DNA from 3 places in the Methylobacterium phyllosphaerae genome. Region 3 is predicted to be linked to each of the others. Evidence: predicted binding sites of a transcription regulator. Region 3 holds the regulator's gene; each other region holds the start of a gene.

Region 1 (10,157 bases), 1.3 Mb from region 3:
GTTGACGACGGTGATGCCCTGCGCCTTGGCCGCGGCCTTGTCGACCACGTCGGTGCCGGTGGCGGCGACGGCGATCAGCTTCAGGTCGGGGAGCTGCTTCAGCGTCTCGGCCCGCATCGGGACCTTGTTGATCAGCGCGATCTCCGCCCCCTGGAGGCGGGAGACGATCTCTTCCGGCGTCCAGGTCGAGTCGTGCTCGACGTATTCGTGCGGGAAGTTGAACGGTCGGACCCTGGCATCGAGGGATTCACGATCCAGGAACACGATCTTCTTGGTCATAGGACCCCTCTCGTACGACGGGCAGTTTCCTCGATAGTCTTGTTCTTACTTGCGCGTCGGGGCGAGCCCGGCAACCCGGCCCCGCCCCGATCGCGTGCGCCGATTACGCCTTATGCAGCGGATTCTCGCGCAGATAGCTGGAGGCGGCGGCGACGCCCGAGCCCGGCGTGACCTTGATGCCGCAATCGATCATGGCCATCTCGGCGCCCGCGATGGCGCCCAGCAGCGAGAGCTCGTTCAGGTCGCCCAGGTGGCCGATGCGGAACACCTTGCCGGCGACTTTCGAGAGGCCGGCCCCGAGCGACAGGTTGTAGCGCTCGTAGGCGTGGATGATCACCTTGGCGGCGTCGGCGCCCTCCGGCACCACGATCGCCGTGACCGTGTCGGAGTTCCACTTCGGCTCCTTGGCGCAGGGCTTGAGGCCCCAGGCCGCCACGGCCTGACGGGTCGCCTCGGCGAGCACGTGATGGCGGTGGTAGACGTTCTCCAGCCCCTCCTCCTTCACGATCGCCAGGGCCTCGCGCAGGCCGTAGAGCAGCGGCAGGACGGGGGTGTAGGGGAAGTAGCCGGTGGCGTTGGCGGCCAACTGGTCCTTCCAGGCGAAGTAGGCATGGCCGAGCCGGTCGTTGCGGCCGGTGCCGCCCTCGGCGATCTTGAGCGCCTTCGGGCTGATGCAGATCAGGCCGAGGCCGGCCGGCAGCATGAAGCCCTTCTGCGAGCCCGCGATGGCGCAGTCGACCTTCCAGTCGTCCATGTAGAACGGCAGCGAGCCGATCGACGAGATGCCGTCCACGAACAGCAGGGCCGGGTGGCCGGCGGCGTCGATCGCCTTGCGCACCGCGCCGATGTCGCTGGTGACGCCCGTGGCGGTCTCGTTGTGGACGACCATGACGGCCTTGATCTTATGGTCCTTGTCGGCGCGCAGGGCCTCCTCGATCTTCTGCGGATCGGCGCCGGTGCCCCACTCCTCCTCCTGGACGACCACGTCGAGGCCGAGGCGCTGGGCCATGTCGACCCAGAGGTGGCTGAACTGGCCGTAGCGCGAGGTCAGCACCGTGTCGCCGCGGCAGAGGGTGTTGGACAGGGCCGATTCCCAGATGCCGGTGCCCGAGGACGGGAACAGGATGACCGTCCCGGCGGTCGAGCCGAACACCATCTTGGAGTCCTGGAGCAGCGGCCTCACCAGCTCGGGGAAGCTCGGCGAGCGGTGATCCTCCGACGGCACATGCATGGCGCGCAGGACGCGCTCCGGGATGTTCGTGGGGCCGGGAATGAAGAGGTGGTTGCGACCGGGGCGCCGGGTTGCGGCCATGATGTTTCCTCCGAAAAATCCATTGTGCGCGGGCGTGAACCCGCGCCGGGTTGTCCAAGCGTCCTCAGGGAGTCGGTCCGGCGCCGTCGAAAGCGGCTCGCGCCGCGCCCCCTCGAACGCCATCCTCTGCCGTGATCGGGGGGCCTCCGCGGAGCGGCAGGCGGCCTCACGCCGCTCGCGTCGCGGCACGCCCCCGCGCGCCGGTCGCCTCCGAAATGCCGTCCCGTCCAACGGCCTCAGGGCCGTCCTCGCCGCCTTCCTGTCAAGGTCCGGCCGAACTCGTGCCGAGCCGCCGGTTCCTGGTATTATGAGCGGGCGAAGCTCGAAAGGAAAACCGGAAAAACTTCCAGAACTTGGCAAAAAAATTTTTTGTGCGGCGCAACGAAGCCGAGGTCCGGTTGAGATGCTTTGCGGCGCCGCAACGCGGACGGGTGGCCCCGCCGGGACTCCGCGTCATCAAACTGAGATGGGATCGCGCTCTGGATCCCGGCACCGTTCAGCCGCCGGGAGAGGGTTGCCGTGGCCGAGGTTGAGGAGATGCCGGTCCGCGTGCGGACGCTGTTCCTGTCCGACCTGCATCTCGGAACGCGCGGCTGCCAAGCCGGCCTGCTCCTGTCGTTCCTGAAGGATTACGACGCCGACACGATCTATCTCGTCGGCGACATCGTGGACGGGTGGCAGTTGCGCTCGGGCTGGTACTGGCCGCAGGAGCACAACGACGTGGTGCAGAAGCTCCTGCGCAAGGTCCGCAAGGGCGCGCGGATCGTCTACCTGCCCGGGAACCACGACGAGTTCCTGCGCGACTATGTGGGCACGAGCTTCGGCGGCATCGAGCTGGCCGAGACCGCGATCCACGAGGCGGCGGACGGCAAGCGCTACCTCGTGATCCACGGCGACCAGTTCGACATGGTCGTGCGGCACTCGCGCTGGCTCGCCCATCTCGGCGACGGCGCCTACACCCTGGCCCTGTCCCTCAACACCCTGATCAACAAGGTGCGGCGGCGCCTCGGCCTGTCCTACTGGTCGCTCTCCGCCTGGGCGAAGCTGCGCGTGAAGAACGCCGTGAGCTTCATCGGCCGCTTCGAGACGATCCTGGCCGAGGAGGCGCGCCGCCAGGGTGCCGACGGGGTGATCTGCGGCCACATCCACCATGCTGCGGACCGGCCGATCGGCGACCTGCGCTACCTCAACACCGGCGACTGGGTGGAATCCTGCACCGGTCTCGTGGAGCATTACGACGGCCGGATCGAGGTTCTGCACTATCCGAGCCTCCTGCGGGCGCAGGCGGCCGAGGCCGTGCCGCAACCCCTGGCGGGCCGGCGCGCGGTGGCTTGAGGGCACCGCCGTGAAGCTTCTGATCGCCAGCGACGCGTGGCATCCCCAGGTGAACGGCGTCGTCCGCTCCCTGGAGCAGATGGTCCGCCGCGCCCCGGAACACGGCTTCGCGACGGCCCTGCTCTCCGTGGCGGATTTCCGGTCGCTGCCGCTCCCGGGCTATCCCGAGATCCGCCTCGCCTATGCCAGCCGGGAGCGGGTGGCGGCGCGCTGGACGGCGGAACGGCCGACCCACGTGCATATCGCCACGGAGGGGCCCGTGGGGTTGGCCGTGCGGCGCCATTGCCTGGCGCACAACCTGCCGTTCACGACGAGCTACCACACCCGCTTCCCGGAATATCTCGCGGCCCGCGCGCCGGTGCCGGAAGCGTGGTCCTACGCCTATCTGCGCCGGTTCCACGGCGCGGCGCGGGGAACGATGGTCAGCACCGCCTCGCTCCAGGGTGAACTGGCGGCGCGGGGATTCGGCCGGCTGATGCGCTGGACCCGGGGCGTAGACACGGAACGGTTCCGGCCCGCCGGACCGGGGACGCCCGTGCCGGCGGAACTCGCGGACCTGCCCGGGCCGCTGTTCCTCTATGTCGGGCGGCTGGCGGTGGAGAAGAACGTCGCCGCCTTCCTCGCCCTCGACCTGCCCGGCACCAAGGTCGTGGTGGGCGACGGGCCGGACCGCGCGCGGCTGCAGGGTCTCGCGCCGGGGGCGCGCTTCCTCGGCACCCGCACCGGCGCGGATCTCGCGGCGGTCTACGCCGCCTGCGACGTCTTCGTGTTCCCGAGCCTCACCGACACGTTCGGCATCGTGCTCCTCGAGGCCCTGGCCAGCGGCCTTCCGGTGGCGGCCTTCCCGGTGCCGGGCCCCAACGACGTGGTCGGCGGCCGTCGCGTCGGGGTTCTCGATCAGGATCTCCGGGCTGCCGCGCTGGCGGCCCTGCGGCTGTCGCGGGCCGAGTGCCGGGCCGAGGCCCTGCGCTGCGGCTGGGACGTGAGCGCGCGGCAGTTCTTCGGCAATATCATCGAGGCGCATGGCGGCGCGCGCGGCACCCGGGACGCCGCCTGACCCGTGACGGCGCCCGCGCGGGATGGCAGGACGGCGTCATGCCGCCCGCCAAGCCGTCCGCCCCGCCCATCGCCAAATCGCCTGCCAAGTCGACTGTTAAGTCGGTCGGCAAGTCGGTCGCCGCCACGTCGCCGACCAAGCCGATGGCGGGCCGGCCGCCCTTCGATCCCAACCGGGCCGCAGCCTACCCGGCGGTGATCGGCTGCGACGAGGTCGGTCGCGGCGCACTCTGTGGGCCGGTCGTGGTGGCCGCGGTCTGGTTCGATCCGGCGGCGATCCCCGCCGACCTGCTGGGCGCCCTCGACGACAGCAAGCGCGTCCCGGAGCCGGCCCGGGAACGTCTGGCCCCCATGATCCACACCCATGCCCGGGTCGCGGTGGCGGCGGGCTCCCGGGCGCTGATCGACCAGATCAACATCCGCGGCGCAACCCTCGACGCGATGGCGCGGGCGGTCGCCCGGCTCGGCCTCGCCGCGCCCGTGCTGGTCGACGGGCGCGACGCCCTGCCGGGCCTTCCGGGTCGCGCCGTGGTCGGCGGCGACCGGCTGGTGCCGCAGATCGCCGCCGCATCGATCGTCGCCAAGGTGTTCCGCGACCGGCTGATGCGGCGCCTGGCTCAGCGCCATCCCGGCTACGGCTGGGAGCGCAACGTCGGCTACGGCACGGCCGTCCACCGCGCCGGCCTGACGCAACTCGGCCGCAGCCCGCATCACCGGCTCAGCTTCACCCGGGCCTTCGACTGATCCCGGCCCCCAGGGGTCACGCAGCCCGGACGCCGGCCAGGAAGCGACCGACCTCGACGGCGAGCTGCTCCGACTGACGCGTGAGCGCGGTCGCGGCCGTCAGGACGTGGTCGGCCGCGCGCCCCGTCTGGTCGGCCGCCTGCGCAACTCCGGCGATGGTGCCGGTCACCTCCTGCGTCCCCGTAGAGACCTGCGTGATGTTGCGGACAATCTCCTGCGTGGCCACCCCCTGCTGCTCCACCGCCGCCGCGATCGCGGCGGCCACCGCACTGATCTCCCCGATCCGGCCGGTGATCGTCCCGATCGCCTCCACCGCCTGACCGGTGACGGTCTGGATGTCGCCGATCTGCCGCCCGATCTCCTCGGTGGCGCGGCCTGTCTGGGCTGCGAGGTCCTTCACCTCGGTGGCGACCACCGCGAAGCCCCGCCCCGCCTCGCCGGCCCGCGCCGCCTCGATGGTGGCGTTGAGCGCCAGCAGATTCGTCTGTGCGGCGATGCCGGCGATCAGCTCGACCACCGCGTCGACCCGGGCGGCCGCCGTGTTGAGCGCGGCCACCAGCACGGCGGTCCGGTCGGCCTCGCCGACGGCGGCCCGCGCCAGTTCGGACGAGCCCTGGACCTGGCGCGCAATCTCCTGGACGGAGGTGCCGAGCTCCTCCACGGCGGCGGCCACGGTTCTGACGCCGGTGGACGCCTCCTCGGCGGCGGCGGCCACGGTATCGGACTGGCTGGCGGTCTGTTGGGCGGTCGTGGTCATCTGCCAGGCCGTGGTCTGCAATTCGGCCGCGGCGGCGGAGACCTGACCGACGATGCCGGCCACCGCCGACTCGAAACCCTGCGCCATCGTGAGCGTCATGCTCCGACGCTGCGCCTCCGCGGCCAGCGCCGCCTCGGCCGCCTCGGCCTCCAGGGCGCGGGTGCGGACGAGGTTGTCCCGGAAGACCTGCACGGCCGCCGCCATCGCGCCGATCTCGTCCCGCCGCTCTCGGGCCGGGATCGGCACGTCGGCGTCTCCTCCCGCGAGCGCCTGCATGGCCTGGGTCATGGCCCGCAACGGCCGGAGCACCCAACGGAACACGATGACGATACCGCCGACCGCCAGCAGGACCGCTGCGGTCAGGAACAGCACGGCCCCGAAAAGCGCGCGCTGCGACTCGGCGGCGAGGAGCTGGGCCCGGTCGATCATCGCGTCGAGACCCGCGTGGGCCAGATCGAGAAGCGCCCTCCCGTCGGCGATGTCGCGCGCGCGCAACGCATCGGCCTCGATGCCGGGCGCCCTGCCCCGGCTGAGCGCGTCCGTGATCGCGACGCGCCGCCGCGCCGACTCGCCCTCGAAGTTGCTGGCCTGCGCCTTCTGGAAGGCGGCACGCAGGGCGACCGGGACGTCTTCCGTGAACAGGTCGACGACTTTACCCCAGTCCGCCATCAGGCGTCCCCGCTCCTCGGCCGCCGCGATGATCTCCTCCTGCGACCAAGACGCCTTGGCGGCCACCGAGGTTTCCATACGGCGCCAGGAATTGCCGAGTGCGACCCGCGTCGCCCAGCTGGCACGCTTGATGTCGAGGGCCTGCGCGACCGCCGTGTCCCGGCGCGGGATGGCCGCGTCCACCGCGGCGTTGGTTGCCGCGAAGGCGTTGAGGAGGCTCGTGACAGCTGTGTCGAAGGTCTGTCTGAACGCCGCATCGCAGCGTTCCCTCGGGAGCGCGACGACCGCGTCGATCTGTGGCCTCAGCGCCGCCAAGGTCGCCTGCGCGCTCCGAAGCGGCTCCAGCGTCGCCTGGACCGACGGCACGGCGAGGTCGCGCACAAGGGTCCAGAATTCCGTCTCCGCGTCCATCAAGGCCTGCCGCTCGGACAGCTGATCCGCCCTGTCGGCCACCGAGATCGGACCCTCGACGGCCAGGACCTTCTGAACGATGCCCCGCGCCATGCGGGTCGCGATCACCGACCGGAGCAGCGTGCGGCTGACCCGCGTGAGCGTGACGACGCGCTGCCCCTCTCGCGCGTGCTCCACAGCGCTCAGGAGCGTGTCTGTACGCACGGCAAGCAGCATTACTCCCATACTCAGCAATACTAATCCGATAATCGATCCTATTGAAAATCTGAGATACCGAAACAAAGCGTAAGTCCTTTTCAATGAAAACCTAGAAAATGACTTCATAAAGGACAAAAGATCTTTGCTGTCAACCTCGAATTCAAGACTCAATCGAAATATGTATTTTGGCAATTAAGATTAAACCTAGAGTCAACAAGCCGAGTATTCGCGCAATCGAAGTCCCGATTGACGCGACGAGTGCGGTACGTCGCCATTTCCAGCGGAATTGGAGATGGATGATCGATAAGCTGCTGCACCGACGGCGGATTCATCTGGCCCGGCAGGCGCTCCACTCATACGATCTTGGCCAGCCGGGCTCGACGCCGCGCCGTCTCAGAACAGCGACAACTGTGCCCCCGGTCTGCGGAAGAACTCCCGGTTCAGCGCCATCCGCCCGAAGGCGAAGCCGAGTCGCGTGCCGGCGAGCCGGACCCGCTGGCCGATCATCGCCGCGTAGGCCCCCTCCCCGCGGAAGCGGTGGCCGAAGCGCGGGTCGTTCTCGCGCCCGCCCCGGGCTTCCCGCAGGAGCGCGAAGGCCCGCGCCCTGCGCTCCGGATAGTGCTCGGCGAACCAGTCGGCCACGAGGTCGGCGACTTCGCCGGGGAGGCGCAGCAGCGCGTGGCCGATGCGACTCGCCCCGTGCGCACGCGCCTCGGCCAGGATCGATTCGATCTCGTGATCGGTCAGGCCGGGAATGATCGGCGAGACGTTGACCATGACGGGCACCCCCGCCGCGCTCAGCGCGCGCATCGCCGCGAGCCGCTTGTCCGGCCGCGGCGCCCGCGGGTCGAGGCGGCGGGCGAGGTCCGGATCCAGCGTCGGCAACGAGATCGCCGCCAGCACGAGATTGTCCGCCGCCATCGCCGCCAGGATATCGAGGTCGCGCAGCACGAGGTCCGACTTGGTGGTGATGCTGACGGGATGTCGGGCGTCCCGCAGCACCTCCAGCACCGCGCGGGTGATCCGGTGCGCGCGCTCGACGGGCTGGTAGGGATCTGTGGCGGTGCCGAGGGCGATCGTTTCGGGCCGGTAGCCCGGCGCGGCCATCTCGCGGGCCAGCAGCCTTGCGGCGTCCGGCTTGGTGAAGATCCGCGACTCGAAGTCGAGCCCCGGCGACAGGCCGAGCCAGGCATGGGTGGGGCGCGCGTAGCAGTAGATGCAGCCGTGCTCGCAGCCCCGATAAGGGTTGATCGACCGGTCGAAGGGGATGTCGGGCGAGCTGTTGCGGGCGATGATCCGCGTGGAGCGCTCCGGGGTGACCTGCGTGCGCAGGGGCGCCGGCGCGTCCGCCATCCCGGTCTCCTCGTGGAACGTCTCCCGCCGGGCCGGCTCGTGGCGGCCGGTGGGATTGGCCGTGGCACCACGCCCGCGCCGAGCATCCCGCGGCACACCGCTCGGGCCGAGTCGCTGGGCGGGCCGGCCCGAGACGTCATCGGGTATCGACACCATGGCGACTCGTCTCCTGCCCGATCCCGCTCGGAACATAGAGCGAACAACCGTCGGCCGAACGCCTCTTTTTCAGGCAGACACAGCTTTGTCGCCTGTCCGGACAGCGACACGGCCGCCCGACGGCGGCCGGGTGGTTTACGGCGGCGCAGAATCGTCTATGCGCGCGCTCATGCTCTCCGCCGTGACCTATCTGGCCGACCCGGCCGATCCGGACGCGATCGATCGCTTGGCCGACACGCTCAGCGTGCTGGTCTCCGGCGTGGCCGGCGGCCTCATCGGCGACGCGGTGATCGTTTCGGGCAGCGAGAGTGAAGCCGTGGCAGCCGTCGCGGAGGCCACGGGCGCGACGCTCGTGCTGCACCGGGGCGGCAATCCCTACGCCGCGGGCGCTGCCGCAGCCCGCCGGGACTGGATCCTGTGCCTTGAGGCCGGGGACGTTCCGGCCGAGGGCTGGATCCGCACCCTCGACCGCTTCGTCGGGACGGCGCGGCCGGAGACGGCCCTCGGCCGCCTGCACCGTACGGCCGCAGGCTGGCTCGAACGGCTCGTGGGCCGGTTGGAGAGCGTGATGGGCGCCCGGCAGGCCCGGGCCGGGGACGTCGTCCGGCGCGAGGCCCTAATGAGCGGCGGCCCGTTCGCGGCGCGCCTCAAGGTCCGGCCCTTGATCGCCCGGATCGAACGCGCCTGACCGGCAGAATCTTGCGCCGGCCCTCGTTGTTGTCGGTCAGTCCGCCTCTACAACACTTGAAGCGCGGCAGAAATTTCGCCGACTCTACATCTGTGGAAGCGGGCTGACCTGGCTCGACCTGGAAGGATGGTGCAATGGAATCGTCGGGCCTGATGGGGCGCAAATCGGTCGACGACATCGTCGAGAGCGGTGAGGGCGAGCAGCAGCTCTCGAAGTCGCTCGGCGCCCTCTCGATCACCGCGATGGGCATCGGGGCGATCATCGGCGCCGGCATCTTCGTTCTCACCGGCACGGCGGCGGCCCAGTATGCCGGACCGGGGATCATGCTGTCCTTTGTGCTCGGCGGCATCGCCTGCGCCTTCGTCGGCCTGTGCTATTCCGAGATGGCCGCGCTGATCCCGGTGGCGGGGTCGAGCTACACCTACACCTACGCGACGCTGGGCGAGTTTTTCGCGTGGCTCATCGGCTGGGACCTGATCCTCGAATACGCCATGGGTGCCGCCACCGTGGCGGTGGGCTGGTCGGGCTACGTCATCAGCATCCTGAAGACCGTCGGGATCGTGATCCCGGCCCAGTTCGCGAACGCGCCCGGCACGCCGATCGACGGCGGCGGGACGGCTCTGTTCAACCTGCCGGCGGTGCTGATCGTGGCGCTGATCACGATTTTGCTGATGCGCGGGACCAAGGAATCGGCGCGCTTCAACAACATCATGGTCGCGGTGAAGCTCACCGTGGTGGTCGCCTTCATCGCACTGGGCTGGGGCCACGTCGACACCGCGAACTGGAGCCCGCTGATCCCCGACAACGACGGCACCTTCGGGCATTTCGGCGCCAGCGGCATCCTGCGCGGCGCCGGCGTGGTGTTCTTCGCCTTCATCGGCTTCGACGCGGTCTCCACCGCCGCCCAGGAGGCGCGCAAGCCCCAGAAGGACATGCCCATCGGCATCCTGGGCTCGCTGGCGGTCTGCACGATCCTGTACGTGCTCGTCGCCGCCGTGCTCACCGGCCTCGTCCCCTACAAGGAGCTGAACGTCCCCGACCCGATCGCCAAGGGCGTCGACGTGATCGGCATCGGCTGGTTCGCCCTCCTGATCAAGCTCGGGGCGCTGACCGGGCTCACGACGGTGATCCTCGTGCTGCTCTACGGCCAGAGCCGGATCTTCTTCACCATGGCCCAGGACGGCCTGCTGCCGAAGATG
Region 2 (10,157 bases), 2.0 Mb from region 3:
TCGGCGTGTTCATCCACTGGGAGGCGGCCGACGACGCCAAGATCCAGAAGTACAACTACGAGGCGACCAAGCTGTCGATCCAGCGCGCCGTCAACGGTGAGCCGAAGGCTTCGACGGTCACCGAGCAGCGCAACTCGGCGCAGCACCCCTTCGCCGCCAACGCTTAGATCGGGGACGGTCCTGGGCAGAGCGAGCCTCCGCCCGCACCGCGGGGCCTGCTCCAGCGACTGGCTTCGATCTTCCTTGGCCGATAGGTAAGCCTTTGAACGGGACGGCGTGAGCCGTCCCGTTTTTCGTTTGTCGCCCGCCACTCGAAACGCCGCGAGACGGGGCTTCGGGCGCCGGCTCGCTGGACGCGTCATGGTCGGCGCGCGCGACCGCGGACGCGCGGACTGAGCCCGAGACGTCGACCTCCCCTCGACCGCTGTGCGCCGTCGCGGCAGGGTGAGGCGCGGTCGCACCGGTGACGCGGCGGCGCCGCCGACGTCGAGGCTCCGCCGTTGATGTGGAAGAACTCCATCGCGGCGCGCGGATACTCTGTTGTCGCGGCCGCGCCAATCAGAGTCGCAAGGTCAGGTCATGCCAACAGCCGCCGAAGAATCCGCAGCCCTGCGCGATGATTGGATGCACGGCGGCCATCTGGTCCTCGCCGCGGATCCCGATCCGTCGGATCACGCGGCGATCCATGCCTGGATCCTCGACGTCATCGAGGGCGGCGGCGGAGACCCCGATCACGACGGTATCCGCGACCTGATCTACCACAGCCTGAACTTCGACATCCCTTTCCAGGCGACCGAGCGTGTCCGGCAATCCTTGATTGCCACCGTGCGAGCCCGCCTTCAGGCCCCGGCGTCGCGTCAAGGCCGCTGAGCCCGACCGGACTCCGCCGCGCGCGCCGAGCAGCCACGGCAGCGCCAAAAGAAAAGGGGCCGCCTCTCGGCGACCCCCTTCCTCCGTCATGCGCGGTGGCGTGGACTTAGAAGTCCATGCCGCCCATGCCGCCGCCCGGCATCGCCGGAGCAGGGCTGTCCTTCTTCGGAGCGTCAGCGACCATCGCCTCAGTGGTCACCAGCAGGCCGGCGACCGAGGCCGCGTCCTGCAGGGCGGTACGCACCACCTTGGCCGGGTCGACGATGCCGGCCTGGATCATGTCGACGTACTCTTCGGTCTGGGCGTTGAAGCCGTAGGTCTCGGAGTCCGCCTTGTCGGTGATCTTGCCGACCACGATCGAGCCCTCGACGCCCGCGTTCTGGGCGATCTGACGGATCGGGGCCTCAAGGGCCTTCAGCACGATCTTGATGCCGGCCTGGACGTCCGGAATGTCGGACTTCAGGGCAGCGACCGCCTTCTTAGCGCGCAGGAGCGCGGTGCCGCCGCCGGGGACGATGCCTTCCTCGACCGCCGCGCGGGTGGCGTTGAGGGCGTCGTCGACGCGGTCCTTCTTCTCCTTGACCTCGACCTCGGTCGCGCCGCCGACGCGGATCACCGCGACGCCGCCCGCAAGCTTGGCCAGACGCTCCTGGAGCTTCTCGCGGTCGTAGTCCGAGGTGGTCTCCTCGATCTGCGCCTTGATCTGGCTGATCCGGCCCTCGATGTCGGCCTTCTCGCCGACGCCGTCGATGATCGTGGTGTTCTCCTTCTCGATCCGCACGCGCTTGGCGCGGCCGAGCATCGGGAGCGTCACGTTCTCGAGCTTGATGCCGAGGTCCTCGGCGATCATCTGGCCCTTGGTCAGGATCGCGATGTCCTCGAGCATCGCCTTGCGGCGGTCACCGAAGCCCGGCGCCTTCACGGCCGCGACCTTCAGGCCGCCGCGCAGCTTGTTCACCACCAGGGTGGCGAGCGCCTCGCCCTCGATGTCCTCGGCGATGATCAGGAGCGGCTTGCCGGTCTGGACCACAGCCTCGAGCACCGGCAGCATGGCCTGGAGCGAGGAGAGCTTCTTCTCGTGGATGAGGATGTAGGGATCCTCGAGCTCGGCGACCATCTTCTCCGCATTCGTGATGAAGTACGGGGACAGGTAGCCGCGGTCGAACTGCATGCCTTCGACGACGTCGAGCTCGGTCTCGGCGGTCTTGGCCTCCTCGACGGTGATGACGCCCTCGTTGCCCACCTTCTGCATGGCGTGGGCGATCATCTCGCCGATCTCCTTGTCGCCGTTGGCGGAGATCGTGCCGACCTGGGCGACCTCGTCGGAGGTCGAGACCTTCTTGGCGCGGGCGATGATGTCCTTCACCGCAGCCTGGGTGGCGAGGTCGATGCCGCGCTTCAGGTCCATCGGGTTGATGCCGGCGGCGACGTACTTGGCGCCCTCCCGGACGATGGCCTGGGCCAGCACGGTCGCGGTGGTGGTGCCGTCACCCGCGATGTCGTTGGTCTTCGAGGCCACTTCGCGCACCATCTGGGCGCCCATGTTCTCGAAGCGGTCGGCGAGCTCGATCTCCTTGGCGACGGTGACGCCGTCCTTGGTGATGCGCGGGGCGCCGAAGCTCTTCTCGATCACGACGTTGCGGCCCTTCGGGCCGAGCGTCACCTTCACCGCGTCTGCGAGGATGTCGACGCCGCGCAGCATCTTATCGCGGGCGTCGGCGGAGAAACGAACGTCTTTCGCTGCCATTGTGTGCCTCTTATCTGGTTGGTTTGCGCCCCAAGACTGTGGAAAGTCTCAAAGGGCGGTGAGGGGTGATCCGATCAGACGGCGACGACGCCCATGATGTCGGATTCCTTCATGATCAGGAGGTCCTGACCGTCGATCTTGACCTCGGTGCCGGACCACTTGCCGAACAGGACGCGGTCGCCGGCCTTGACGTCGAGCGGGTTGACGCGGCCCTGCTCGTCGCGGGCGCCGGGACCGACGGCGACGATCTCGCCTTCCTGCGGCTTCTCCTTGGCGGTGTCCGGGATGATGATGCCGCCCTTGGTCTTCTCCTCGCTCTCGATGCGACGGACGACCACGCGGTCGTGCAGCGGACGGAACTTCATGAGCTGCCCTCTTGCTTCAGGTCTGGAGTTGGCGTTGATGCGGCCGGCGGGACCGCTCGCGAACTCGACTGTTAGCACTCTGTCTCGGCGAGTGCCAAAGACGGCGGCGAGATAGGCTCGCTGCGGTTCCGAGTCAAGGCTGTCGCACCCCCGCGCGACGGTGCGATGACGCGCCGGCGGCCTTCCTTCTCGCCCCATGGATAATGCGCCGTCATGTTGAGCCTGCACGGACCCGAAGGCCCGGTGGCGTTGCAACCCGGCAGCCCGATCGCGCGCCATACGGTATGGCTCGACCTGAACGACCCGAGCCCGGAGGAAGCCAAAGCGGTCGAGGCCGCGACCGGTCTGCGCGTGCCGTCCCGGGCGGCGCTGTCGGAGGTCGAGACGTCGAGTCGCCTGCGCCGGGTGAAGGGCGGCCTGTCGCTCTCGACGCCGATGATCACCTTCGAGCAGAGCGCGTCGCAGGTGAAGCCGCTGGGCTTCCTGCTGACCAAGGACCACTTCGTCACGATCCGCTTTCACGACCTGCGCGCCTTCGACTCCTCCGCGAAGCGCATCGCGGAGGGCGATGGCAGCACGACCCCGAGCGAGATCTTCCTCGTCGTCCTGGAGGAGCTGGTCGACAGCCTCGCGGACGCCCTGGAGGACATGGGATCGGAACTCGACACGCTCTCGACCCGGATCTTCGACTTCGACGTCCGGGGTGCCGAGCGGCGGCGGCTGGAGAGCCCGCCGCCCCGGCGCCGCGACCTCGCCCTGCGCCGGATCCTGCGGGGCATCAGCAACCGCGGAAAGGTGCTGGGGAAGATCCGCGCCAGCCTGCTCGGGCTCGAACGGATCGTGCCGTTCGTCGCCGCAGCCTGCGACGGCATCGGCCTGCCGGAGGACGCGCGCTTCGAGACGATCAAGCGGGATATCGAATCCCTCGACGAGTTCGAGACGCGCCTCGCTGAGAACGTGCAGTTCCTGCTCGACGCGGCCCTCGGCCTCATCACCATCGAACAGAACAACGTCTTCCGGGTGCTCACCGTCGTCTCGGTGGTCGGCGTCCCGCCAACCTTGATCGCGTCGATCTACGGCATGAACTTCAAGCACATGCCGGAGCTGGACTGGACTCTCGGCTATCCCTACGCGCTCGGCCTGATCCTTTTCAGCGCCATAGCGCCTATAGTATACTTTCGAATGCGCGGTTGGTTCTAATATTCAGACCGTATTAACAGCACAAAAAGCGTATCGCCAAGTTTTAATAGCGCGGAAATCGTCTACCCCGACCTCGAAGGCACTCCGTCATCGCGATCAAAAGTCTTCGATTGCCTGCCGCCAAACGGAGACCAGCATAACGCAGCAAGAAAGAGTTCATTAACGCTGCGATGCGATACCCGCGGGCGAGGAATGCGAGTGTCGAAGTGTTCAACCGTACGACTTTCAACGAAGCCCAGGCCAAGATTGATGCCCTGGATCGTTCGCTCGCGATCATCGAGTTTTCGATGGACGGAAACGTCGTCCATGCGAACAAGAATTTCTTGAAGCTGATGAAGTATGATCTGCCGGATATTCAGAACCGGCACCACCGTCTCTTCGTGGATAGGGCTTATGCCGAGACCGCGGAGTATACGGAATTCTGGGACAAGCTGAAGGTCGGCCAGTACGTCACCGGCGAGTTCCTCCGCCTGGACAAGGACGGCAACTCGGTCTGGCTGGAGGCGACATACAATCCCGTCCTCGACGCCCGTGGCCGGCCCGTGAAGGTGGTCAAGTTCGCCTCGGACATCTCCGCCAAGAAGAAGGAGATCAACCGGCTCCTGACCATGATCGACAACGTTCCGGTGGCCGTCATGACGGCCGACCTCAAGAACGACTTCAAGATCGACTATATGAACGCCACCTCGCGCCGGACCCTCGGGACGATCGACCATCATCTGCCGGTGAAAGTCGACGACATGCTCGGCCGGTCGTTCGACATCTTCCACAAGAATCCGAGCCACCAGCGCACCATGCTGGCGGATGCGAGCCGGCTGCCGCACTCCACCAAGATCAAGGTCGGACCCGAGACCCTGAACCTGCGCGTCACGGCCGTGAACGACGAGAAGGGTCAGTATCTCGGGCCGATGCTGACATGGGCCGTGGTCACCGCGCAGGTGAACATGGAGACCGACGTCAAGCGGGTGGTCGAGGCGGTGGGCTCGGCCATCCAGGAGATGCAGAACTCGGCCGAAGGGCTGATGCAGTCCGCCGAATCCGCACGGCACAAGGCCTCGTCGGTCGCGGCGAATTCCGAGCAGATGAACGGCGCGATCCAGGAGATTTCCGGTCAGGTCGGGCGCGTCTCGGAGCGCGCGCAGCAGATCGCCGCGCAGGCCGGGACCACGGACGCGACCATGCGCCAGCTCGCCGAGAATGCCCGCAAGGTCGACGCGGTGGTCAGCATGATCAAGTCGATCGCCGACCAGACCAATCTCCTGGCGCTAAATGCGACCATCGAGGCGGCGCGGGCGGGGGCCGCCGGCCGCGGCTTCGCGGTGGTGGCCTCCGAGGTCAAGGCGCTCGCAGAGCAGACCGCCAAGGCGACCGGCGAGATCACACAGCAGGTCTCAGCGATCCAGAGCGCCACCGGCGAGGCGGTGGGAGCGATCGAGATGATCACCGCGGCGGTGGGCGAGTTGTCCAAGCTGACCCTGGCGATGGCGAGCGCCGTCGAGGAGCAGGCGGTCTCCACCCACGAGATGGCGGGCAATATCGGCGGTGTTTCCGAGGCCGCCAATGCTACCGGTCAGCTCGCCCGGGCCGTCCAGGATGTCGCCGAGAGCCTCGCGGGCCACTCGGCAAGCCTGTCGGACAGCGTGACCCGGTTCATGAAGACGGCCTGAGGCCGGATCAGACCGGGCGCCTCGCCGCGGCGCCGTCCTGGCGAACAGAGCGAGGCGATCCCGTCGGCGCGGCGCATCGAAACGACGCGCGAATTTGCGCGGGATGACGGGCGCGCTCAGTCCCGGGCGAGCTGCGCCCGGCCGATGGCGAAGACCCGACCGTCGCCGAGGAGGTGAGCGGTGAATCCCTTCGGGAACAAGCCCTCGATGGCCTTGTCGCGCACGTTCAGCCCGCCCGCATAGGCGCCGAAGGCCGGCATTAGCAGCCGCGTGCCATCCGTGACGAAGCAGCGGCGGCGGACGGCCCGCCCCCGCATCGCCACCTTCCCGCAGGGATGGAGATGGCCGGCGATCTCGCCGGGAACGGGCTCCGGGCTCGGCTCGTGGCGCAGGACGAGGCCGCCGAGGGTCAGCGCGTCGGCGTAGCGCCCGCCGACGCCTTCGTTCACGGCCGCATCGTGGTTGCCGGCGATCCAGACCCAGTCCCGGCCCTCCTGCAGCGCCGCCACCAAGGCGCGGTCGCCCGGCTCCATGCGCTCGGGGCCGCGGGCGTCGTGGAAAGAATCGCCCAGTGCGACCACGCGGGCGGGCTCGTGACGCGCCACCGCCTCGTGGAGGCAGGCCAGCGTCTCGCGGGTGTCGTAGGGCGGCAAAAATTGGCCGGATCGGGCCGCGTAGGACGAGCCCTTCTCCAGGTGGAGGTCGGACACGATCAGCGTCCGGTGCTCCGGCAGCCAGAGGCCGCCGCAGAGATCGAGCACCAGGGTCTCGCCCGCGAGCATCAGGGTGGGGTGCTTGTGGGTCTTCTCGAGTCTCAGGCCGGCCGCCAAGATCGCATCCTCGGTGTCGTCGGGGGAGGGCGGATCGACGGTCAGGACAGAGCCTCTTGGAGAAGCTCCGCCTCGGCCTCGGCCAGGATCTCGTCGGCGCCCTCGCCGTAGACCCGCTCGCGCCCGATCTCGAGCATCACGGATACGGAGAGCGGCGAGACCCGGTCGAGAGACCTGTGGATGATTCGCCCCTGGATGCGCTCTAGCATCATGCCGAGGCGCCTCACGTCGAGGAGTCCGGTTGCCGCATCCTGCCGCGCAGCCCGCAGCAGGAGGTGGTCGGGCTGGTGCTTGCGCAGCACGTCGTAGATCAGATCGGTCGAGATCGTGACCTGCCGGCCGGATTTCTTCTGCCCCGGATGATGACGCTCGATCAGGCCGGCGATGACGGCGCATTGCCGGAAGGTGCGCTTCATCATGGCCGATTCGTCGAGCCACGCCTCCAGATCGTCGCCGAGCATGTCGACCGCGAAGAGGTCGCCGATGAAGTCGGGATCGCGGGCGGCGCGTTCGGAAACGTCGCGGGTCGTCCAGATCGCGATGCCGTAATCGTTGGCCGCGAAGCCCAGCGGCCGCAGGCCGTCGCGCTCCAGCCGGCGGGTGAGCAGCATGCCGAGCGTCTGGTGCGCGAGGCGGCCCTCGAATGGGAAGGCGGTCAGATAGTAGCGCTTGCCCCGCGGGAACGTCTCTACGAGCAGATCGCGCTCACCCGGCAGGACCGAGCGGCGGCGCTGCTGGACCAGATACTCGCCGATCTGCTTGGGCAGGCGATCCCACGCGAACGGGTCGGCGATGAGTGCCCGGACCCGGGCGGCGAGGAAGGTCGAGAGCGGGAATTTCGCGCCCGCGTAGGACGGGATCGCCGGGTCGGTGCCGGGCGGGGCGCGGGTCACGAGGCACTCGTCCTCGGCGAGGCCCTCGAAGCGGAGGGTCTCGCCCGCGAACAGGAAGGTGTCGCCGACGGTCAGCGTCTCGGCGAACTCATCCTCGATCTCGCCGAGCACCCGGCCGGATTTCGGCAGGACCGTGCCGGGCTTGCCGCGCAGCGTCCGGCCCAGACGAACCCTGACCCGCGCCGCCTCCACGATGGTGCCGACATTCATCCGATAGGCCTGCGCGGTGCGGGCGTCGCGCACGCGCCAGAGCCCGTCCGGGCCGCGCAGGATCTTGGCGAAGCGTTCGTAGGCGCGCAGCGCGTAGCCCCCGGTGGCGACGTAATCGACCACCTGCTCGAAAGCTTCCCAGGTGAGCCCGGCATAAGGCACCGCCGAGACGATCTCGTCGTAGAGATCGACCGGGTCGAAGGCGTCGGCGCAGGCCATGCCGAGCACGTGCTGGGCGAGGACGTCGAGGGCGCCCTGGCGGGCATCGGGGGTGTCCTGCGCGGCTTCCTCGACGGCGTCGAGCGCCGCCTGGCACTCCAGCATCTCGAAGCGATTGCCCGGAACGAGATAGGCCTTCGAGGGCTCGTCCATGCGATGGTTGGCCCGGCCGATCCGCTGCATGATCCGGCTCGCACCCTTCGGCGCACCGACATTGACCACGAGATCGACGTCGCCCCAGTCGATGCCGAGATCGAGGGTCGCGGTGCAGACGATCGCCCGCAGCTGACCCGCCGCCATGGCGGCCTCGACCCGGCGGCGCTGCTGCGCGTCCAGCGAGCCGTGGTGGATCGCGATCGGCAGCGCGTCCTCGTTGAGCCGCCACAGCTCCTGGAAGGTGTACTCCGCCTGGAGCCGGGTGTTCACGAAGACCAGCGTGGTCCGGTGCTCCTTGATGAGCTCGTAGATGGCCGGCATCGAGTGCCACGCGGTGTGGCCGGAGATCGGCAGCGCCCGGCCGAGATCGAGCATGCGCAGATCCGCCTTCGCGCCGCCCGCCACCGTGACGAGATCGGCCATGGGGGGCGCGACCTGCCCCCTCTCCCGAGCGGGAGAGGGCTGGGGTGAGGGACGAGGAGTCTCGGGATCAGGCACGTCGGCGCCGGGCGTCGCGGTCGAGCCAGGTTCTGTGAGTTCTCGTTCTTCACCCTCTCCCGCTCGGGAGAGGGGACCCACGCCCGGTCCCACAACCGTGTCGGCCGTTTCGTCGTGCAAAGTGGGAGGCGCACCCGCAGACGGGGGGAAGGGAAGCGGCCCCTGCGGCACCAGATATTTCCGCAGCTCATCCGGCTCGCGCACCGTCGCGGACAGCCCGATCGCCGCGAGCCCCGGGCTCAGGCGATGCAGACGCGCCAGCGCCAGCGACAGCAGGTCGCCGCGCTTGGACGTCACCAGCGCGTGCAACTCGTCCAGCACCACGCACCGCAATCCGGAGAAAAACTCGGCCGCCTCGCGGTGGGCGATCAGCAGCGCCAGCTGCTCGGGCGTGGTCAGCAGGATGTCGGGCGGACGGCTGATCTGACGGGTGCGCTTGTGCGCAGGGGTATCGCCGGTGCGGGTCTCGACGCGCACAGGCAACCCCATCTCGGCGATCGGCGCGTCGAGGTTTCGGGCGATGTCCACCGCCAGCGCCTTGAGCGGCGAGACGTAGAGGGTGTGGAGCCCCGCCGGCTTCAGCTTCTGCGTCCCGCGCTCAGCGAGGGCGACGAGGCTGGGCAGGAAGCCGGCCAGCGTCTTGCCGGCCCCGGTCGGCGCCACGAGGAGGGCCGAACGGCCGGCGCCGGCGATCCGCAGGAGATCGAGCTGGTGCGGCCTGGGCGCCCAGCCGCGGGCCGCGAACCAGGCCTGGAACCGCTCCGGAAGGACCTCGGACAGGTCGCTCAGGCGAGCGCCATCAGGAAACGGTCGATCAGTTCCAGGGCCCTCTCGCTCATCGGGCTCGGATAGCGGGCGAACACGTGACACCCGCCGGGATAGACCGCCGTGTGGCCGCCATTGCCGGCCGCCGCCCAGCGCGCCGACATGTACAGCGTGTCGTCGAGGAGGGGATCGGCAGTGCCGATGGTGAACAGGGCCGGCGGCAGCCCCTTCAAGTCGGCATAGATCGGCGACACGTCCGGCCGACGCCGGTCGATGCCCTCGCGGACATAGCCGTCGGCGAACTTGGTCAGGTCGCGGGTGTTCACGACGAGCCGCTCCTCGCCCCAGTTCCGGACCGATGGGGTGAGGCCGAGGTCGAAGAAGCCGGCATTCAGGTTGGCGCCCCGGAAGGCCCGCGGCAGGTTGTGCTTGTCGCGCAGCCGCAGCAGCACCATCACGGCGAGGTGCGCGCCCACCGACTCGCCCCCGATCGTCAGGGCGTGAATGCCGAACTCGACCTTGCCGGGGCCGGCCAGCCAGAGGGCCGCGGCCTCGCAATCGTGCAGCGCCGCCGGATAGGGATGCTCCGGGGCGAGCCGGTACTCCACCGAGAGGGCGACGAAGCCGCAGGTGTCGGCGATCCGCTCCAGCCAGGGATCCTGCTCGTCGGCGGAGCCCCAGACCCAGCCGCCGCGATGGATGTGCAGATAGGCGCCGCGCAGCTTCGTACCGGGCTT
Region 3 (10,157 bases):
GCGGCCATCGGGTCTGTCGCTGATCCGGTAGTAGACGCGGCGTGGCATGTCTGAGGAATAGGCCAAATCCGGCGGCGTGATAAGATTGTTAGCGATCTTTTAGGCACCGCACCCGGGCGCCTCCTCTGAGGACGGGGTGTTGCGGCGTGGGAGCGGCGGGCGCTAGGCTCGCCTCATGACTGAGCCCCGTCCGCCCCAGCCGCGTCAGCGCTTCCAGAGCTTCGACGACCCGAGCCACCGGAAGGGCGCCGAGCGGATCGAGGCCTTGCGGGCCGCTCTCCGCGAGCACGGGATCGACGGTTTCGTCGTGCCCCGGGCGGACGAGCACCAGTCCGAATACGTTCCGGCCGACGCCGAACGGCTGGCTTGGCTCACCGGCTTTACCGGCTCTGCGGGGACGGCCGTGATCCTGATGGAATCCGCCGCGCTGGTCGTCGACGGCCGCTACACCCTGCAGGCGCCCGAACAGGTCGATACCGGCATCCTCACGGTGGTGCCGCTGGCCGAGTCGACGCCTGAAGCCTGGATCGGCGTCAACCTCAAGAGGGATCAGGTTCTGGGCTACGATCCCTGGCTGCATACACCCGACGGTCTCGCACGCCTGGAGCGGGCCGCCACCCGGGCCGGCGGCACCGTGCGGGCCGTGCCGAACCTCGTCGACGCCGTCTGGGCGGGCCGCCCGAGGGCCCCCGCCGGACCGGTTGTGCTCCATCCGGATGCCCTGTGCGGCGAGGCCTGCACCGACAAAATCGGCCGGATCCGGGCGGCCCTCGCCGAGGGCGGCTGCGATGCCCTGGTCATCTCGGATCCGCACAATCTCGCCTGGGCCTTCAACCTGCGCGGCTCCGATGTCGGTCACACGCCCCTGGCCCTCGGCTATGCCATCCTGCCGCGCGAGGGGTTGGCGCGGCTGTTCCTGGTCTCGCCCGAGGTCGATCCGGCGCTGCGCGCGGTGCTGGCCCCGATCGCCGAGATCCTGCCCCGGGCGGAACTGGACGACGGGCTGGGATCCCTCGCCGGCGTGCGTGTCCGCCTCGACGCGGCGACCGGCGCCGTCGCCCTGAAGGAAAAGATCGAGGCTGCCGGCGGCACCGCCGATGTCGGCAAGGATCCGATCACCGGCATGAAGGCGGTCAAGAACGCCGCCGAGATCGCCGGTGCGCGCGCCGCCCATGTCCGCGACGGGGCGAGTGTCGTGCGGTTTCTTGCCTGGCTCGACGGTGCGGCCGCGGCCGGGGGCCTCACCGAGATCGCCGCCGTCGAGGCCCTTGAGGATTTCCGCGCGGCGGGCGGCGATCTGCGCGAGGTCTCGTTCCCGACGATCTCGGGATCCGGGCCGAACGGCGCGATCGTCCATTATCGGGTGAGCCGCGCCACCGACCGGACGGTCCGGACCGGCGAGTTGTTCCTGATCGATTCCGGTGCGCAGTATCCGGACGGCACCACCGACATCACCCGCACGGTCGCGGTGGGCACGCCGAGCGCGGAGATGCGCGACCGTTACACCCGGGTTCTGAAGGGCCACGTCGCGATTGCCCGGGCGGTGTTTCCTGTCGGCACGACCGGCGCCCAGATCGACGCTTTCGCCCGGGCGCCGCTTTGGCAGGCGGGACTCGACTTCGATCACGGCACCGGCCACGGCGTCGGCGCCTTCCTGTCGGTGCACGAGGGACCGCAGCGGATCGCCAAGACCGGCACGGTGGTGCTGGAGCCCGGCATGCTCCTGTCGAACGAGCCGGGCTATTACGCCCGCGGCGCCTACGGCATCCGGATCGAGAACCTCGTGCTGGTCGAGCCCCGCACGATCGCGGGCGGCGAGCGCCCGATGTTGGGCTTCGAGACCCTGACGCTCGCCCCCTATGATCGGCGGCTGATCCAGCCGGACCTGCTCGAACCGGAGGAGCGCGCCTGGATCGATGCCTATCACGCCCGGGTGCGGGAGACCCTGGCGCCCCGGGTCGATGCCGGGACGCGCGACTGGCTGGAGCGTGCGACCGTGCCGCTCGCGGACTGAGCGATCGGCGTGGGATCCCGGGCGCGGCCCGTGGTAAGACCCACCGCCATCGAAACGACCGCGCTGGCCCGGATACACCGTGCGTGAAACCGCGCCGGCCCTGCGCGCGAAGGGACAGCATGATCCGCCGCCTCGCCATTCTGATCCTGGCCTTCGCCGCGAGCCTCTCGGCCGCCGCAGCCCAAGGGGTCCCGCAGGGCTTCCGCACGCCGGCCGACCTCGTGCGGGCGAGCCTCGTGGCCGAGCCCGCCGCGGTCGCCGGCGCACAGCCGTTCACGCTGGCGGTGCGGATGCAGATCAAGCCCGGCTGGCACGTCTACTGGCGCAACCCGGGCGATTCCGGACTGCCTCCGGAGGTGACCTGGACCCTGCCGGCCGGCTTCAACGCCAGCGCGATCCGGTGGCCGGCGCCGGAGCGCATCCCGATCGCGACCCTCATGAATTACGGCTACGAGGGTGAGGTCACGCTCCTCGTGCCCGTGACGCCGCCGCCGAGCCTCGACCCGGCTAATCCCGTTCAGATTCAGGCGAAGCTGACCTATCTCGTCTGCGAGACCGAGTGCGTCCCCGGTTCGGCCGATCTCGCCCTCACCCTGCCGGTGGGCAAGGCCGAGCCGGACCCGGCCAACGCCGCGCTGTTCGCGCGCGCCCGGGCTGCCCTGCCCGCGCCGGCGCTCTGGCCCCTGCGCCTGTCGAGCCAGGGCGACACGCTGCAGCTCGATTTCGCCGCGACCGGCCTGAAACCCGAATCCATCCGGAACGCCGCCTATTTCCCCTATGCCGAGACGGCGATCGACAACGCCGCCGCGCAGGTGATGACCGTCGACGAGACCGGTCTGCATCTGACCATCGCGCGCAGCAGCCCGACCGATCCTTTGCCCGCCGCCCTGCCCGGCGTCCTGACGATCGACGAGGTCGGTACGGACGGCACCCGCCGCCTCGCCTTCGCGTATGGTGACGAGCCGGTGCTTCCTGCCGTCGCGGCCGCGTCGAGCGCGCCGAATCCGGCCGGAGCCCCGCCGGCCGCCGCCGAGTTCGACGCGCTGACCCTCGCGACCGCCGCGGCCTTCGCCTTTTTGGGCGGCCTGATCCTAAACCTGATGCCCTGCGTCTTCCCGGTGCTGTCCATCAAGGTGCTGAGCCTCGTGCGGCATGCCGGCGAGGGCCCGGCGCGGCTGCGGCTGCACGGCCTCGCCTACACGGCCGGCGTGCTGGCGAGCTTCCTCGGCCTCGCATCCCTGCTGATCGCCCTGAAGGGCGGTGGGGCCGCGATCGGCTGGGGCTTCCAGCTGCAATCGCCCGCCATGGTCGCAGCCCTCGCCTATCTGCTGTTCGCTATGGGCCTGAGCCTGTCCGGAGTGGTCCATGTCGGCGGCCGGCTCGCCGGCCTCGGAGACGGCCTGACCCGGCGTGCCGGCCTGAGCGGCTCGTTCTTCACGGGTGTGCTGGCGACCCTGGTGGCGACCCCCTGCACGGCGCCGTTCATGGGCTCGGCGGTGGGCTTCGCGCTGACGCAGAGTGCCGGTGTCGCGCTCGCCGTCTTCGCGAGCCTCGGCCTCGGCCTCGCCCTGCCCTTCCTGGTGCTGACCCTCTGGCCGCCGGCCCTGCGGGCGCTGCCGCGGCCGGGCGCCTGGATGGAGACCCTCAAACAGGTCCTGGCCTTCCCGGTCTACGCCACCGTGGCCTGGCTGATCTGGGTTCTGGCGCAGCAGGTCGATCCGCGTGGGCTGCTGGCGGCGCTGATCGGCCTCGTCCTGGTGGGCTTCGCCGCCTGGGCCTGGGAACACGGCCGCGCCGCCGCGCCCGGGGCGGGCCGGGTCGCGCGGGTCGCTGCGGCCCTCGCGCTAATCGCCGTGTCGGCCCTCGCCGTGACCCTTCCGCGGGACCGCACCGCGCCGTCGGCGCAGGCCGCCGCCGACGGGGTCGAGCCCTTCACTCAAGCGCGTCTCGACGCCCTGGTGGACGCGCACCGCCCCGTCTTCGTGGACATGACCGCCGCGTGGTGCATCACCTGCGCGGTGAACGAGGCGACCTCGCTCAACACCAAGGCCGTGCGGGCCGCGATGGCCGAGCGCGGCGTGACCTACATGAAGGGCGACTGGACCAACCAGAATCCCGAGATCACCCGTCTGCTGGAGAAGCACGGGCGCAGCGGCGTGCCGCTCTACCTCCTCTATACCGGAACCGGAGCGCCTCAGGTGCTTCCGCAGATCCTCACCGAGGGGACGGTTCTGGCGGCGCTCGACGCCGTGCCGGTCGCGTCCGGCCGGAGCGCGGCGCTGACCCGCTGAATCTGCGCGAGGCCCGGGGGGCCGCCGGGCCTCGCAGCATCCGCCGGCCTCGAACGTCCCTGGCTCCCTTCGCTGCACGCGGGCGGGCGGCGCGGCCGACCGGCCTCCGGCCCGGAACCCTTTGTCCCGGAACGCTTCGCGCCCCTCTCAAGCGTCGAGCGAGAACGTCTCGTCGAAGGCGTAGCCCGAGCCGCGGACCGTACGGATCGGGTCGGCTTGGCGCGGGCCGTTCAGTGCCTTGCGCAGCCGCCCGACATGGACGTCGACCGTGCGCTCGTCGATGTAGACGTCGTGTCCCCAGACCCCGTCGAGGAGCTGCTCGCGGGAGAAGACACGGCCCGGCGCCAGCATCAGGAATTCCAGCAGACGGAACTCTGTGGGGCCGAGATGCAGCTCCTCGCCGCCGCGGCGGACGCGATGGCCGGTGCGGTCGAGTTCGAGGTCGCCCGCCGCCAGCCGGTCCGAGACATGGGCGGGCTTGGCCCGGCGGAGCAGCGCGCGGATCCGGGCAAGCAGTTCCGGGACGGAGAACGGCTTGACGATGTAGTCGTCGGCGCCCGTCCCGAGACCGCGGATCCGGTCGCCCTCCTCGCCCCGGGCAGTGAGCATGATCACGGGCAGCCGCTCGGTCTCCCGGCGCGCCCGGATCCGCCGGCACAGCTCGATGCCCGAGAGGCCGGGCAGCATCCAGTCGAGCAGGACGAGATCGGGGATCCGCTCCGCCAGGAGCAGCTCCGCGTCGTCGCCCCGAGCCGCGGAATCCACCAGAAAGCCCTCGGCTTCCAGATTGTAGCGCAGCAGCGTGGTCAGCGCCTCCTCGTCCTCGACGATCAGGACTTGCATGCTCACGTTCGAAGATCCGTTCACGAAGCGGCGCCATACGGCCTGCAGGCGCGCCGACTCTCCTTGGAGTTGGCGGGCAGGCAGAGGGTGCAGGAGGCGCCGCTCAGCCTCAACCCGCACGCTCCGATTCTCCGGCGGCGCCCCACAGGAGCGCGCGCAGGCCGACGCCTGGACCGGGGGCGGCCCGCTTACGGAGCCGGCACCCCGTCCACGGTCGCATAGTTCGACGCATCGTTCTTCGGCCGGTCGCCCGCCAGGGCCTCGCCCGTGGCGAGATAATGGATCGTCTCGGCGATGTTGGTGGTGTGGTCGCCGATCCGCTCGACGTTCTTGGCGCAGAACAGAAGATGCGTGCAGAACGAGATGTTGCGCGGATCCTCCATCATGTAGGTCAGGAGCTCGCGGAACAGCGAATTGTACAGGGCGTCGATCTCGCCGTCCCGCTCCCAGACATCGTGGGCTGCCTGGACGTCGCGGCTCGCATAGGCGTCGAGAACGTCCTTGAGCTGGCCCTCCGCGAGGTCGCTCATGTGGCGCACGCCGAGAACGATCTTCTGGGCCGGCGCCTGATCGGAGATCGCCACCACCCGCTTGGCGACGTTCTTGGCGAGGTCGCCGATCCGCTCGAGGTCGCCGGAGACGCGGATCGCCGAGATCGTCTCACGCAGATCGATCGCCAGGGGCTGACGCCGGGCGATCAACAGCACGGCGCGCTCCTCGATGTCCCGCTGCAGGGCGTCGAGGCGCTTGTCGGCGACGATCACCGCCTGGGCGAGCGTGTCGTCCCGGCGCACGAGGGCGTCCGTCGCCTCCGCGGTCATCTTCTCGGCCACGCCGCCCATCTCCGAGATCGAGCGACGCAGGTTCTCCAGGTCGGTGTCGTAGGAGGTGACGATATGGCCGGGCATGGCGAATCCTTCGATGGGTCCCGGGGGCGGCGCTCCGGGGAGGCCCTCGGGGACCCGCCGGCCCTCCGCGGATGCGGCGACCGGACGGCCTTCCCCGAGACCGGAGCGTTCAGGCAGACTAGCCGAACCGGCCGGTGATGTAGTCCTGGGTGCGGCGTTCCGTCGGGTTCATGAACATCCGGTTGGTCGGACCGAACTCGATCAGCTGGCCCAGATACATGAAGGCGGTGAACTGCGAGATGCGCGCCGCCTGCTGCATGTTGTGGGTGACGATCACGATGGTGAACTCGTCGCGCAACTGCTCGATCAGCTCCTCGATGCGGCCGGTGGAGATCGGGTCGAGGGCCGAGGTCGGCTCGTCGAACAGGATCACCTCCGGGCGCTGCGCCACCGTGCGGGCGATGCACAGGCGCTGCTGCTGGCCGCCCGACAGGCCCGTGCCCTGCTGCTTGAGCTTGTCCTTCACCTCGTCCCAGAGTGCGGCCTTGCGCAGGGAGGCCTCGATCCGGCCGTCGAGTTCGGATTTCGGCAGCTTCTCGTAGAGGCGCAGGCCGAAGGCGACGTTGTCATAGATCGACATCGGGAACGGCGTCGGCTTCTGGAACACCATGCCGATGCGCGAGCGCAGCTCGTTCAGGTCGATGGAGGGGCTGAGGATGTTCTCGCCGTCCAGGAGGATCTCGCCCTCGGCCCGCTGCTCCGGATAGAGGCTGTAGATCCGGTTGAAGCAGCGCAGCAGGGTGGACTTGCCGCAGCCCGACGGCCCGATCAGCGCCGTGACCTGCCGGTCGTGGAAGTTGAGGTTGACGTCCTTCAACCCGTGGAAGCTGCCGTAGTAGAAGTTCAGGCGCTTCACGGCGATCCGCACGGGACCGCCCTCGTCGGCGCGGTTGCGGTTCAGCTCGACCGTGGGGATCGCGGAGGCGGCGTTCATCGTCGTGTCCTCGAAGGGTCTCAGCGCGAGGTCTGCGGCTTGATCACAAGGCGGGCAATGATCGACAGCACCAGGATGGTGGCGGTGATCAGAAGCGCGCCGGCCCAGGCGAGGCCCTGCCAGTTCGGGTAGGGCGACAGGGCGAACTGGTAGATCATCACCGGCAGGTTCGCGACGCCGCCCATCAGGTTGGCCGAGAACCAGGAATTGTTGTTGAGGGCGGTGAACAGCAATGGCGCCGTCTCGCCGGCGATGCGCGCCAGGGCCAGGATGATCCCGGTGACGATGCCGGCCGAGGCCGCCCGCCACGTGACGTTGATGATCACCGTCGAGGGCGGCGCCCCGAGCGCCGCGCCGGCCTCCCGCAGGGTTCCGGGGACGAGCCGCAGCATGTCCTCGGTGGTGCGGACGATCACCGGAACGGCGATGATCGCGAGCGCGACGCCGCCGGCCCAGCCCGAATAGGTGCCCATCGGCCGCACCATCAGGGTGTAGACGAACAGGCCGATCAGGATCGACGGCGCCGAGAGCAGGATGTCGTTGAGGAAGCGGATCAGGGCCGCGAGCTTCGAGCCGCGCCCGTACTCGGCCAGGAAGGTCCCGGCCATGACGCCGACCGGCGTCGCGATCACGATGCCGATCCCGGTCAGGACGAGGCTGCCCAGAATGGCGTTGGCGATGCCGCCGCCCTCGGATCCGGGGCCCGGCGTCGGGTTGGTGAACAGGGTCGGCGTGAAGCCGCGCACGCCCTGGACGATCAGCATCACCAGGATCGAGCCCAGGACCAGGGCGCCCACCAGCGTCGCCCCGGTGCAGGCAACCCGCAGCGTGCGGTCGGCGATGCGCCGGCCCTGACGGACCCGGCCGGAGCGGCGCCGGGGCGCCGCGGTCATCGTGGGGGAGGCGTCCATCGCGCGTGCTCCTCAGGCGGCCTGGACGCGGCGCGTCAGCAGCCGGGCGATGATGAGAACCACGAAGGTGATCACGAACAGGATGCAGCCCAGAGCCATCAGGGCGTTGAGCTGGAGGCCGTCGGCTTCGTTGAACTCGTTGGCGATGCGCGACGCGATGGTCGAGCTCGGATCGAAGATCGAGGCCGAGAGGCGGTTGGCGTTGCCGACCACGAAGGTCACCGCCATCGTCTCGCCCAGCGCCCGGCCGAGGCCGAGCATGATCGCCCCGATGATCGAGACCGAGGCCTGCGGCACCAGCACGTGGCGCACCACCTCCCAGGTGGTACAGCCGATGCCGTAGGCGCTCTCGCGCAGCACGGTCGGGATCTGGTCGAGCATGTCGCGGGCGATCGAGGCGATGAACGGCACGATCATGATCGCCAGGATGATCCCGGCGGTGAAGACGCCGACGCCCGAGGGCACCCGGGCGTAGAACAGCGTGCCGACGATCGGCATGCCCTCGACGAGGTTCGAGACCGGGATCTGGATGTAGCGCGCGAAGAGCGGCGCGAACACGAACAGGCCCCACATGCCGTAGATGATGCTGGGCACGGCGGCGAGCAGCTCGATCGTCATGGCGACCGGCTTGCGGGCCCAGCCCGGGCAGAGCTGGGTGAGGTAGACCGCGATCCCGAGGGAGACGGGGACGCCGATCAGGAGCGCCAGGAAGGCGGAGGCGACGGTCCCGATCACCGCCACCAGGGCGCCGTACTGCTCGGTCCCGACGTTCCAGGCGCTGGAGGTCAGGAATCCGAAGCCGAATTCGCGGAAGGCGGGCCAACCGCCGTAGAGGATCGAGCCCAGGATGCCGGCGAGGACGAGCAGCACCAGCAGCGCTGCGGCATACGAGGAGGTCCGGAACAGGGTGTCGAGGCTCCGGCTCGGCGCCTTCCGCGCCGTCGCGGAACGGGTTCGGCCGAGGGCGATCGATTCTGTCAAAGCGGGCATCCGCTGTTCTCTGCGAAGAGGGCGTGGTAGCGCGGGGCGTTCCAAGAAGCGAGGGAGGAGGTTCCCACCTCCTCCCGGCCACGCTCACATGTTGAAGACGGGCTTACCGTCCTTGCCCTTCACGTCCTTCCACTCCTGGTGGATCAGCTCGACAACGTTGTCCGGCAGCGGGACATAGTCGAGGTCGACGGCAAGCTTGTCGCCGTTCTTGTAGGCCCAGTTGAAGAACTTGAGCACATCGGCGGACTTGGCCGGATCGACGGCGTCCTTGTGGACCAGGATGAAGGTCGCCGCCGTGATCGGCCACGCCGCCTCGCCCGGCTGGTTGGTCAGGGAGATGCCGAAGCCCGGGGTCGCCTTCCAGTCGGCGCTCGCCGCCGCGGCCTGGAACGCCTTGTCGTCGGGCTGCGGATACTTGCCGGCCTTGTTCTGCAGCAGGGCGTAGGAAAGCTTGTTCTGCTTGGCGTAGGCCGACTCGACGTAGCCGATCGCGTTCGGGACCTGCTTCACCGTGGCGGTCACGCCCTCGTTGCCCTTGCCACCCTGCCCCACCGGCCAGGAGATCGTCGTAGCGGCGCCGTATTCCTTCTTCCAGGGCTCGGAGACCTGGGACAGGTAGGTGGTGAAGATGTTGGTCGTGCCCGACGCGTCGGAGCGGTAGACCGGGGTGATGTTGGAGTCGGGGAGCTTCAGCCCGTCATTGAGTTTCGCGATCCGCGGATCGCTCCACTTGGCGATCTTGCCGGCATAGATGTCGGCCAGCACGTCGCCGGTGAGCTTGAGCTTGCCCGGCTCGATCCCGGGGATGTTCACCACCGGCACGACGCCGCCCATCACGGTCGGGAACTGGACGAGACCGTCCTTGGCGAGCTGCTCGGGCTTGAGGGGCGCGTCGGTGGCGCCGAAATCGACCGTCTTCGCCTGGATCTGCTTGATGCCGCCCCCGGAGCCGATCGACTGGTAGTTGAGGCCCGAGCCGGTCTCCTTGCGATAGGCCTCGGCCCACTTGGAGTAGACCGGGAAGGGGAACGTAGCCCCGGCGCCGGTGATATCGGCGGCGAGCGCCGCGGACGCCAGCTGAACCGTCGCGAGGCCGACGGCGAGCGCGTAAGCGAAGGGTCTCAAGGGATTCTCCGTTGCCGTCGGGCAAGAGCCTGCGCTGCCCTGCCGGCAAGCCCATGCCCGCGGCAGAGCTCTGCGGCCGATCTTCCGAAGAGACCCAGCGCCGGCCGCCCGATGGAGGGGCGCATACGACAGGCAGATGAC

The links. The regulator PhoB, encoded in region 3, activates phosphate uptake and scavenging genes when phosphate is short. The targets are predictions, from matches to a motif close to TGTCATNNANCTGTCAT.
Region 1: the regulator PhoB is predicted to act here: its motif matches at 2,043-2,059, upstream of MCBMB27_RS15240 (UDP-2,3-diacylglucosamine diphosphatase).
Region 2: the regulator PhoB is predicted to act here: its motif matches at 3,137-3,153, upstream of MCBMB27_RS00225 (CorA family divalent cation transporter).

What each region holds. Positions count from the first base shown of each region.
Region 1 is NZ_CP015367.1:3,359,924-3,370,080, forward strand. It holds gene MCBMB27_RS15230 (D-2-hydroxyacid dehydrogenase) at 1-279, opposite strand, end outside; gene MCBMB27_RS15235 (aminotransferase class V-fold PLP-dependent enzyme) at 383-1,591, opposite strand; gene MCBMB27_RS15240 (UDP-2,3-diacylglucosamine diphosphatase) at 2,129-2,926, shown strand; gene MCBMB27_RS15245 (glycosyltransferase family 4 protein) at 2,937-3,983, shown strand; gene MCBMB27_RS15250 (ribonuclease HII) at 4,127-4,726, shown strand; gene MCBMB27_RS15255 (methyl-accepting chemotaxis protein) at 4,743-6,767, opposite strand; gene MCBMB27_RS15260 (PA0069 family radical SAM protein) at 7,155-8,270, opposite strand; gene MCBMB27_RS15265 (hypothetical protein) at 8,428-8,958, shown strand; gene MCBMB27_RS15270 (amino acid permease) at 9,093-10,157, shown strand, end outside.
Region 2 is NZ_CP015367.1:44,110-54,266, forward strand. It holds gene fae (5,6,7,8-tetrahydromethanopterin hydro-lyase) at 1-167, shown strand, start outside; gene MCBMB27_RS00210 (hypothetical protein) at 541-870, shown strand; gene groL (chaperonin GroEL) at 977-2,617, opposite strand; gene groES (co-chaperone GroES) at 2,692-2,982, opposite strand; gene MCBMB27_RS00225 (CorA family divalent cation transporter) at 3,196-4,182, shown strand; gene MCBMB27_RS00230 (methyl-accepting chemotaxis protein) at 4,389-5,849, shown strand; gene pdeM (ligase-associated DNA damage response endonuclease PdeM) at 5,966-6,679, opposite strand; gene MCBMB27_RS00240 (ligase-associated DNA damage response DEXH box helicase) at 6,721-9,318, opposite strand; gene MCBMB27_RS00245 (alpha/beta hydrolase) at 9,441-10,157, opposite strand, start outside.
Region 3 is NZ_CP015367.1:2,081,861-2,092,017, forward strand. It holds gene MCBMB27_RS09275 (hypothetical protein) at 1-48, opposite strand, end outside; gene MCBMB27_RS09280 (aminopeptidase P family protein) at 176-2,014, shown strand; gene MCBMB27_RS09285 (protein-disulfide reductase DsbD family protein) at 2,134-4,305, shown strand; gene phoB (phosphate regulon transcriptional regulator PhoB) at 4,453-5,148, opposite strand; gene phoU (phosphate signaling complex protein PhoU) at 5,337-6,056, opposite strand; gene pstB (phosphate ABC transporter ATP-binding protein PstB) at 6,175-6,990, opposite strand; gene pstA (phosphate ABC transporter permease PstA) at 7,011-7,901, opposite strand; gene pstC (phosphate ABC transporter permease subunit PstC) at 7,914-8,891, opposite strand; gene pstS (phosphate ABC transporter substrate-binding protein PstS) at 8,976-10,016, opposite strand.